DNA from 4 places in the Sodalis sp. C49 genome. Region 2 is predicted to be linked to each of the others. Evidence: predicted binding sites of a transcription regulator. Region 2 holds the regulator's gene; each other region holds the start of a gene.
The links. Region 2 encodes PhoB, which activates phosphate uptake and scavenging genes when phosphate is short. Its sites were predicted from a motif close to CTGTCATAAAACTGNCNNAT; they were not measured.

Region 1 (2,204 bases), 560 kb from region 2:
AACAGGATAAAAGTCTCCAGCAGCACCTCTTTCCTGGCCTGGCCGATGCGCTCGTACAGGGCCGGGAAAAACGCTTCGCCGTTTTCCAGCAGCTTGATGCGATTGCCGTCGCGCCACTCCATATTCATATTCATAAATGGATCTCCACGGCGAGGGGAGCGTGGTCGGATAAATGCGACCAGGGTTGGTTGGCCAGGGAGGTCGGCTCGCTGATGCGGGCGTTCCTGACATAAATACGGTCCAGGCGCAGCAGGGGAAAGCGGGCGGGGAAAGTACGGGCCGGTCGGCCGCGCGCCTGGGTAAAGACCTCCACCAGGCCGGCTTCGCGCCGCAAAAGCGTATTGGCGCGCTGGCGCCAGTCGTTGAAATCACCGGCCACCACCAGCGGCGCATCCGCCGGCAGCGTGGCAATATGCCTGCTCATGCGCAGCATCTGCTCGCGGCGATGCGCTTCCTTCAGCCCCAGGTGCACGCAAATCATATGCAGCTCCAGCTCACGGCCAGGCACCTGCAGCACGCAGTGCAGCATGCCGCGCTTCTCCGTGCCGTCGATGGACACGTCCAGATTGCTTTGGCGGGTGATGGGGAAACGGGAAAGCAGCGCATTGCCGTGATCGCCGTCGGGATAGACCGCGTTGCGCCCGTAGGCGAAATCGGCCCACATGGTGTCGGCCAGAAATTCGTACTGCGGCACCACCGGCCAGTTATCGAAGCGTTGCGAATGCTTTTCGTGCGTGCCCAGGACTTCCTGGAGGAACACGATATCGGGCGCCACGGTACGCACCGCTTCGCGCAGTTCCGGCAGGATAAAACGCCGGTTAAAGGCGGCAAAGCCCTTATGGGTATTGATGGTCAGCACCTTAAAGGAAAATCCCTGCTCCACTTGCGGCATGCCCGGTACATCCTTATTTTGATGATAATCCGTTCGCAGCATGATCTCGAACCCCTGCAAAATTAAGCGGCAAAAACCCACTCCCCGATATAGCGCGGGTAGAATAGGTGAGAAGTCATTATTAGTTAATGTGCTTACTATCTTAGCTGCTGCCGGACAACCTCGCCAAGTTTGACCGCGGCGGTTATCTCCGGGTGTCATAAAAATGACATCCGGGTTACGTAGACTTACATAATAATAAATTCAGACATACCCTTCTTCTCGTCCGGCAACAGGAGCCTTCTTTATGCCGCATCCGCACCAACCCGTACTTTCCCTCGTCCTGACCCTCGCCCTGGCGGGCGGCAACGGCCTGCTGGCGCGCAGCGTATCGGCCGCCGGCGCGGACAGCCTGCGCGCGGCGCAGGGGGATATTACCCAGCCCGGCGGCGCACGCCGCCTGCAGGCCGATCAGACCGAGGCGCTGAAGGCGGCGCTGAACAACCAGCAGGCAAAAAACGTCATCCTGTTGATTGGCGATGGCATGGGGGACTCGGAAATCACCGCCGCGCGCAACTACGCGCTGGGCGCGGGCAACGCGTTCCCCGGGATCGACGCGCTGCCGCTGACCGGTCAATACACCCATTACGCGCTGGACAAGACCACCCATAAACCCGGCTACGTCACCGACTCGGCGGCGTCGGCCACCGCGTGGTCCACCGGGGTGAAAACCTATAACGGCGCGCTGGGCGTCGATGTGTTCGGCAAGGATCATATGACCATCCTGGAACTGGCCAAGGCGGCCGGTAAAGCCACCGGCAACGTGTCCACCGCTGAACTGGAGGACGCCACCCCGGCGGCGCTGGTGGCCCACGTCAGCTCCCGCAAATGCTACGGCCCGGAAGTGACCAGTAAAGATTGCCCCACCCAGGCGCTGGAAAACCAGGGGCGCGGCTCCATTGCCGAACAGCTGCTGGCGGCCCGCGCCGACGTGACGCTGGGCGGCGGCGCCAAAACCTTTGGCGAAACCGCCAAGGCCGGGGAGTGGCAGGGTAAAACCCTGCGGGAACAAGCCGTGGCGCGCGGCTATCAGTTGGTGAGCGACCTGGATGGCCTGAACGGCGTAGCCCTGGCCAACCAGGACAAACCCTTGCTGGGCCTGTTTGCCGAGGGCAATATGCCGGTGCGCTGGCAGGGCCCGAAAGCCGTCTATCACGGCAATATTGATAAGCCGCCGGTTACCTGTAGCGATAATCCCAAACGCGGCGCCGGGGTGCCTACCCTGGCGGCCATGACGCAAAAAGCCATCGATCTGCTGAAAACCCATCCCAAC
Region 2 (2,204 bases):
CGTTAAGTACAAAAACCGGTTGCCCGCCGCTGTCTTCGCGGTCGCCGTCGGCGTTGTCGTCATCGTCCCGGGCGCCGAACCCGCCGCCGGCGATAACCCGGGTATGCATGCAGGCCAGCAGCGCCCGGGATTCGTTCAATGTCGCCACCGCGTCATGATTGCCCGCCAGTATGATCAGCTGGCAACCGGTCGGCTGCAACGCCACCACGAAACGGTTGAACAGTTCGCGGGCATAGCTGGGCGGGGTGCCGGTATCAAAGATATCGCCGGCCACGATCACCGCGTCGATATCCCGCTCTGCCACCTGCGCCACCAGCCATTGCAGGAAGGCGCGATGCTCCCGGGCGCGGTTTTTGGTGAAAAACGACTGACCCAGGTGCCAGTCAGAAGTGTGAATGATCCGCATGACGCTCCAGCCAGAGTGCAAAAGTCAGGGCGAGAGTATAAACCTTACCCCGGGCGATGCCGACGTAAAGCTGTTAATTTGGCAACCCGGGACGAAAAAAAACCGCCATCCGCTATGCTTCTGGCACGATGGGCTGATTTTAATAAATCTGTCATAAAAGTGACGCATAATGCCCGGGCACGTTAACCGCAGAGATTAATGGCAGGAAAAAATGGCAAAACGCATATTAGTCGTGGAAGACGAAGCGCCGATTCGTGAAATGGTGTGCTTCGTACTTGAACAGAATGGCTTCCAGCCCATCGAAGCCGAAGACTACGGCACGGCGGTCAGCCGTATGGCGGAGCCTTATCCGGATCTGGTATTGCTCGACTGGATGTTGCCAGGCGGTTCGGGAATACAATTTATCAAACATATGAAACGCGAAGTATTGACCCGCGATATTCCGGTCATGATGCTGACCGCGCGCGGCGAGGAGGAAGACCGGGTGCGGGGGCTGGAAGTAGGCGCCGATGATTATATCACCAAACCGTTCTCGCCCAAGGAGCTGCTGGCCAGGATCAAGGCGGTGATGCGCCGTATTTCGCCGATGGCGGTGGAAGATAAGATTGAACTGCAGGGCCTAAGCCTGGATCCGTCGTCGCACCGGGTAACCTCCAACGAACTGGCCCTGGAGATGGGACCGACCGAATTTAAACTGCTGCACTTTTTCATGACCCATCCCGAGCGGGTATATAGCCGGGAACAGTTGTTAAATCATGTCTGGGGCACTAATGTGTATGTTGAGGACCGGACGGTTGATGTGCATATTCGCCGCCTGCGCAAAGCGCTGGAAACCGGCGGTCACGATCGGATGGTGCAGACGGTCCGCGGCACCGGCTATCGTTTTTCCGCGCGCTATTAGCGCGGTATAAGGGGAGCTCTGCCGGTGCTGGAACGTTTATCCTGGCGTAAGATTTTGCTGGAACTGGGGCTGTTTTGCCTGCCGGCCCTGCTGTTGTCGCTTTTTGTCGGCCACCTGGCCTGGCTGTTGGTGGCGGCGCTGCTGGCCGCGCTGGTGCGCAACTATTATTACCAATTGCGGCTGTCCCGCTGGTTATGGGTCGATCTCCGGCATACGCCGCCGGAAGGGCGGGGAAGCTGGGAACCGCTGTTCTATGGCCTGCATCAGATGCAGTTGCGCCACCGGCGGCGGCGGCGTGAACTGGCGACATTGTTCAAACGCTTTCGCAGCGGCGCGGAAACCTTGCCTGATGCGCTGGTGATGTTGACCGACGACGGCCATATTTTCTGGTGCAACGGCCTGGCGCAGCAGCTGCTCGGGTTTCGCTGGCCGGAAGACAACGGCCAGCATATCCTTAACCTGCTGCGCTATCCTGAATTCAACAGCTATATCCAGGGCCAGTCGTTCGAGCGCCCCTTGACCCTGCTGCTCAATAAGCAACGTTACGTTGAATTCCGCGTGATGCCCTATACCGACGACCAGCTGTTAATGGTGGCCCGCGACGTGACCCAGATGCGCCAGCTGGAAGGCGCCAGGCGCAACTTTTTCGCCAATGCCAGCCATGAACTGCGTACGCCGCTGACGGTGTTGCAGGGATATCTGGAAATGATGAACGACCAGGATATGGATGAAGCCATGCGCGCCAAGGCCATCCACACCATGCAGGATCAGACGCAGCGCATGGAGCGTCTGGTCAAGCAGTTGCTGGTGTTATCCCGTATCGAGGCCGCGCCGCAGGGCGAGGTCAATGAACGCGTCGATATTCCGGCCATTCTCAAGCGCCTGCAGCAAAGCGCC
Region 3 (2,204 bases), 640 kb from region 2:
AAACCGCTGTTTTTGTTGCGACAGCGCAATAAATTTATCATAGACCAGATCCAGCAGGGTATCGTCATACCAGCCCCACTCGTTGCGGTAGTCGGGATCCTTGACCAGTCCCTTAAGCTCCTGGAAACCATAGATATGCTCAAAACCATGGGACTTCAGGAACAGGCCTTTACCGGCAAACGCCATATCGGCCCCCTGGTAAAAATAGGTATCGTAACCGGAAGCCTGCAGTATATCGCCCAGGCAAATATCATGGGGGTAAAAGGTCGATAACGAACTTGAGGCATTGCCGTCAAAGGGGGCGAATAACGGAATGCCGCACTGCGACGCCACCATTCCGGCAATGGTGTAGCCGGTGCCGGGCAATTGGGTGGTATTGCTGAAATCTATAGCATCGTTTTTCTGACTGTTAAGCTCGGTGGTTAAACCGGCAAAGGCGTCCTGATCAAAATAGGTTCTTTCCAGGCTTTCGGCATAGATATAAATAAGGTTGGGGCTGTCTTTCGCCAGTGTTTTGGACGGGGTTCTGTAATAGGTATTAAAGTCCGTATCGCCGCTTGCCAACTGGGATTTAACCAGGCCGGCAATTTCACCGCTGGCCGGCGTGGCAATCACGGCGACCACGGCCAAAACGAGAGCCAGCAGGCCGTAAGCCGTGCGGCCGCCGCCGGCTTTTCTGAATAGCAACAGCCATGACATCAGGCTGAACACCAGCAGGGAAGCCAGGATGAAACCGGCAAAGGGCAGGATGTACTTGCCTAATCCGGCGCCGGTTAAACTGCTGGTCAGGGTATACAGCACCGAATCATTGATGCCGGCGCCGGTAAAGTAATTACTGGCGACCCTGACTAAATTAAGCAGAATATAAATACCTAAAACAAACAGCACTAATGAAAACAAATATTTATTTTTTTTGGCTTTCGTTGAATAAATAATAACCGCCGCTATAAATAATACTATCGACAGGGTTTCCGCTGACATTGTTCTCCCTCCATCGGGCAGTAAGGGAAATACCTCCGGCTATAGCAGCAGCGTTTCAAGGCGGTCTTCCGGTAAGGGATGGGTGATAGTTATCTGTATAGCAATTAATCCGCTACGGCGCGAGATTTCATTACCGTTTTGTGACAAGCCGCGCCGGCGGATGGTGCGGGTAAAAAGAATTGAACGGCGAAATACAAGAAATTATTTTTTTAATCAATTGATTTAAAACAGTAAAACTTCACCGCTCGGCTAAAAAGCAGGAGATGAATTCTTTTTGCGTTGACAAAAAGTTACATTTTTTTTACAGCGGAAAGCCCGGTGGGCGCGGGGAAAACGACGCAGCGGCCCTCATATCCGAGAGCCGCGCTGGCAGGGGTTTATTTAGGCAATGAATAGGCCTGGCGCGCCAGGAGCTTCCAGGCGCCCGCCGCATTTTTCTGCCATACCTGCATGACGCCGATTTTCACTTCGCCCGGCTTGCCGCCGTCCGCGGTTTTCGCCTGCAGGATATGCCTGACGATGGCCACGTCGCCGTCGACCTGCACGGTTTGGTCTTTGAGATCCAGCGTCAGGAATTTGGATTGACCGGTGACGATGGCATCGACAAATTCGGCGTTGTTCTGGATTTTACCGCTGGAGTGGCCATAGCTCAGCGTCGGCGCGCCCACTTTCTCCAGATCGGCTTTCTTGGCGCTGACCATGGCCTGGCGCATGGTTTCCACCGCCTTGGTTACCGCCGTGGCATCGGCGCTTTGGGCGAAACAGCTGCTGCTCAACAGCAATGAAAAAAGGGCCGCGCCTGCAATTTTATACATGGTTATTCCTTACCAGTGACATCGTTAAAGAGGGGCAATGCTAACCAATTTCATGAGGTTACCGTTGTGACTGATCTCATGTATTTCAAAAAAAATAGTTTTTATTTATTTTTAATAAAACATTGTTTTGAAATTATCTCAAGCAATTGTCCGCGGAACATTGTGCGCGGGATGGCGGCAAGCGTTTCAATGTGATTAAGCTCACAATTTTTGGCATTAATAAATTATTACTACCACGGCAATCTGTGCCACCGGGTGTAAACCCCTGATTGACATTGCGTGACGGTCATAGCAATCAGAAAAGATCAAAAAACTCGGAAATTATTAAAAGCACGGGATTTTTGCGGGCAGGGGAAATTTACTGAGTGGAATGATGGCGTTACACATAGCACAAAATCAGGCCGGTAA
Region 4 (2,204 bases), 1.6 Mb from region 2:
CATGCCCTTCTTGCCGATCTTTTCGCCGATGGTGGTGGCAACGCGCCGCCAGCCAATCATGGTGCCCAGCGACAAGGCCAGCGCCACGGCAACGATAATCCACAGCGGCGCGTACTCCACGGTTGCCAGCAGATCCTTACGCAAATTATTCAGGAAGCGTTTATCTTCGCCGGTGGTTTGCGGCAGCTTGGCGGTCCGGTCCGCGGTATCGGCGACGCACATCAACAGGCGGCGCACATGCGCGCGCTCGAAGGGCGTGATCTTATCGTAGCTCTGCAAATTATCCAGCAGCGCCATGGCGCGGGTGATGGCCAGCAGCGCCCGGGAACTGTCGCAGTGAAACTCGGCCGGCGTGGACGGCAGGGCGTTGACATCCGGCGTCGGAATCGCCGGCGGTTCGGCGTTAACCACCTGCGGCAGGGCGCCTTGATGCTGCAGGTAAAATTGCTGCAGGTTGCCGACCGCGTCGCGGGTGCGGGCGATATCATAACCGGTGGAATTCATATTCACCACGAACCCGGCCGGCGCGACGCCTATCAATACCAGCATGATCAGGCCGATACCTTTCTGTCCGTCATTGGCGCCGTGGGCAAAACTCACCCCGGCGGCCGACAGGATAAGCGCAGTGCGGGTCCAGAACGGCGGTTTGCGTTTGCCGTCTTTCTTCTCCCGTTCCGCCGGCGTCAAATGAATGCGGCGCCGTTTCGGGGTGCTGCTCCAGTAACGGCGCAGCGCGAAGACCATGATACCGGCCACCACCAGCCCGACGATGGGCGAAATGATCAGCGACAGGAAGATCTCGATAAGCTTCGGGATATTCAGCGCGTCCAGCACCGACGAGTCGGTTACCATGGCGTTGGTCAGGCCGATGCCGATAATGGCGCCAATCAAGGTATGCGAGCTGGAGGCCGGCAAACCGAAGTACCAGGTTCCCAGGTTCCAGATAATGGCCGCCAACAGCATGGAAAACATCATTGCCAGGCCGTGGGTGGAGCTGACGTTTAACAACAGGTCGACCGGCAGCAGATGCACGATGGCATACGCCACGCTCAGGCCGCCGAGCAGTACGCCGAGAAAATTGAAGATTCCCGACATGCCCACGGCCAGCTGCGAGCGCAGGGCACGTGTGTAGATTACGGTTGCTACCGCATTGGCGGTATCATGAAACCCGTTGATGGCTTCATATACCAGGACAAAAATCAATGCGAGCACCAGCATAAGACCGGTATGAAACTCCAGGCCGGTAAATAGATGTAGCATAGGGTTACGCCATAGATTGGACATGAACGGGGCGCATTATCTGCGACAACAGGGGCCGTGGAAAAGAGAAATATGACCTTTTTATGACATTTCTGTCGGGACTGCGCGGGCTTGTCCGCACTTTACTCTGTAAAATCATGAGGATAACTATGCTTACTGATTTTATCATCCTGTTACGTTGGCATAAGGCCACCGGGGACATTACAATCGGCCCCCGCGTGGAACGCACAATAGCCGGACGGACGCCCTTTTTCATGATTAAGCAGGCATAAGCAGAGAGCAAGTATGGTGGAACAGTTTGACGTAGTGGTGATCGGCGCCGGCGCCGCGGGCATGTTTTGCGCCGCGCAGGCCGGCCGGCTGGGCCGCAGGGTATTGCTGCTGGATAACGGCAAAAAGCCGGGACGGAAAATTCTCATGTCCGGCGGCGGCCGCTGTAATTTCACCAATTTGTATGTCGAGCCGGCGGCGTTCCTCTCGCAAAATCCGCATTTCTGCAAGTCCGCCCTGTCGCGTTATACCCAGTGGGACTTTATTGCCCTGATGCAGCAATACGGCATCGCCTGGCATGAAAAAACCCTCGGCCAGCTTTTTTGCGACGACTCGGCGCAGCAGGTGGTGGATTTGCTGCTCAAGGAGTGCGAATTGGGCCAGGTGACGCTGCGGTGTCGCAGCGAGGTAGGGGCCGTGGAAAAACGCGGCGATGATTTTTTCCTGACCCTGCCGGGCGGCGCCATCAAAACCGGCCGCCTGGTGATCGCGACAGGCGGCCTGTCCATGCCCGGCCTGGGCGCCACGCCCTTCGGTTATAAAATTGCCCAACAGTTCGGACTGCCGGTCATCCCCACCCGCGCCGCGCTGGTGCCTTTTACCCTGCATAAGCCCCTGCTGGAACAGTTAAGCGTGCTGTCCGGCATCGGCGTGCCCGCGGTGGTCGTTGCTGA

Region 1: phoA (alkaline phosphatase) is a predicted target of PhoB. The motif match lies at 1,087-1,106, and genes of this name have one in related genera.
Region 3: opgB (phosphatidylglycerol--membrane-oligosaccharide glycerophosphotransferase) is a predicted target of PhoB. The motif match lies at 1,109-1,128, and genes of this name have one in related genera.
Region 4: pitA (inorganic phosphate transporter PitA) is a predicted target of PhoB. The motif match lies at 1,331-1,350, and genes of this name have one in related genera.

What each region holds. Positions count from the first base shown of each region.
Region 1 covers NZ_CP163303.1:2,893,296-2,895,499, forward strand. The annotation lists gene clsB (cardiolipin synthase ClsB) at 1-128, opposite strand, end outside; gene ABUK12_RS13115 (endonuclease/exonuclease/phosphatase family protein) at 131-892, opposite strand; gene phoA (alkaline phosphatase) at 1,179-2,204, shown strand, end outside.
Region 2 covers NZ_CP163303.1:2,331,328-2,333,531, reverse strand. The annotation lists gene sbcD (exonuclease subunit SbcD) at 1-406, opposite strand, end outside; gene phoB (phosphate response regulator transcription factor PhoB) at 618-1,307, shown strand; gene phoR (phosphate regulon sensor histidine kinase PhoR) at 1,332-2,204, shown strand, end outside.
Region 3 covers NZ_CP163303.1:1,689,660-1,691,863, reverse strand. The annotation lists gene opgB (phosphatidylglycerol--membrane-oligosaccharide glycerophosphotransferase) at 1-981, opposite strand, end outside; gene ABUK12_RS07490 (nuclear transport factor 2 family protein) at 1,359-1,796, opposite strand.
Region 4 covers NZ_CP163303.1:3,913,859-3,916,062, forward strand. The annotation lists gene pitA (inorganic phosphate transporter PitA) at 1-1,260, opposite strand, end outside; gene ABUK12_RS17550 (NAD(P)/FAD-dependent oxidoreductase) at 1,549-2,204, shown strand, end outside.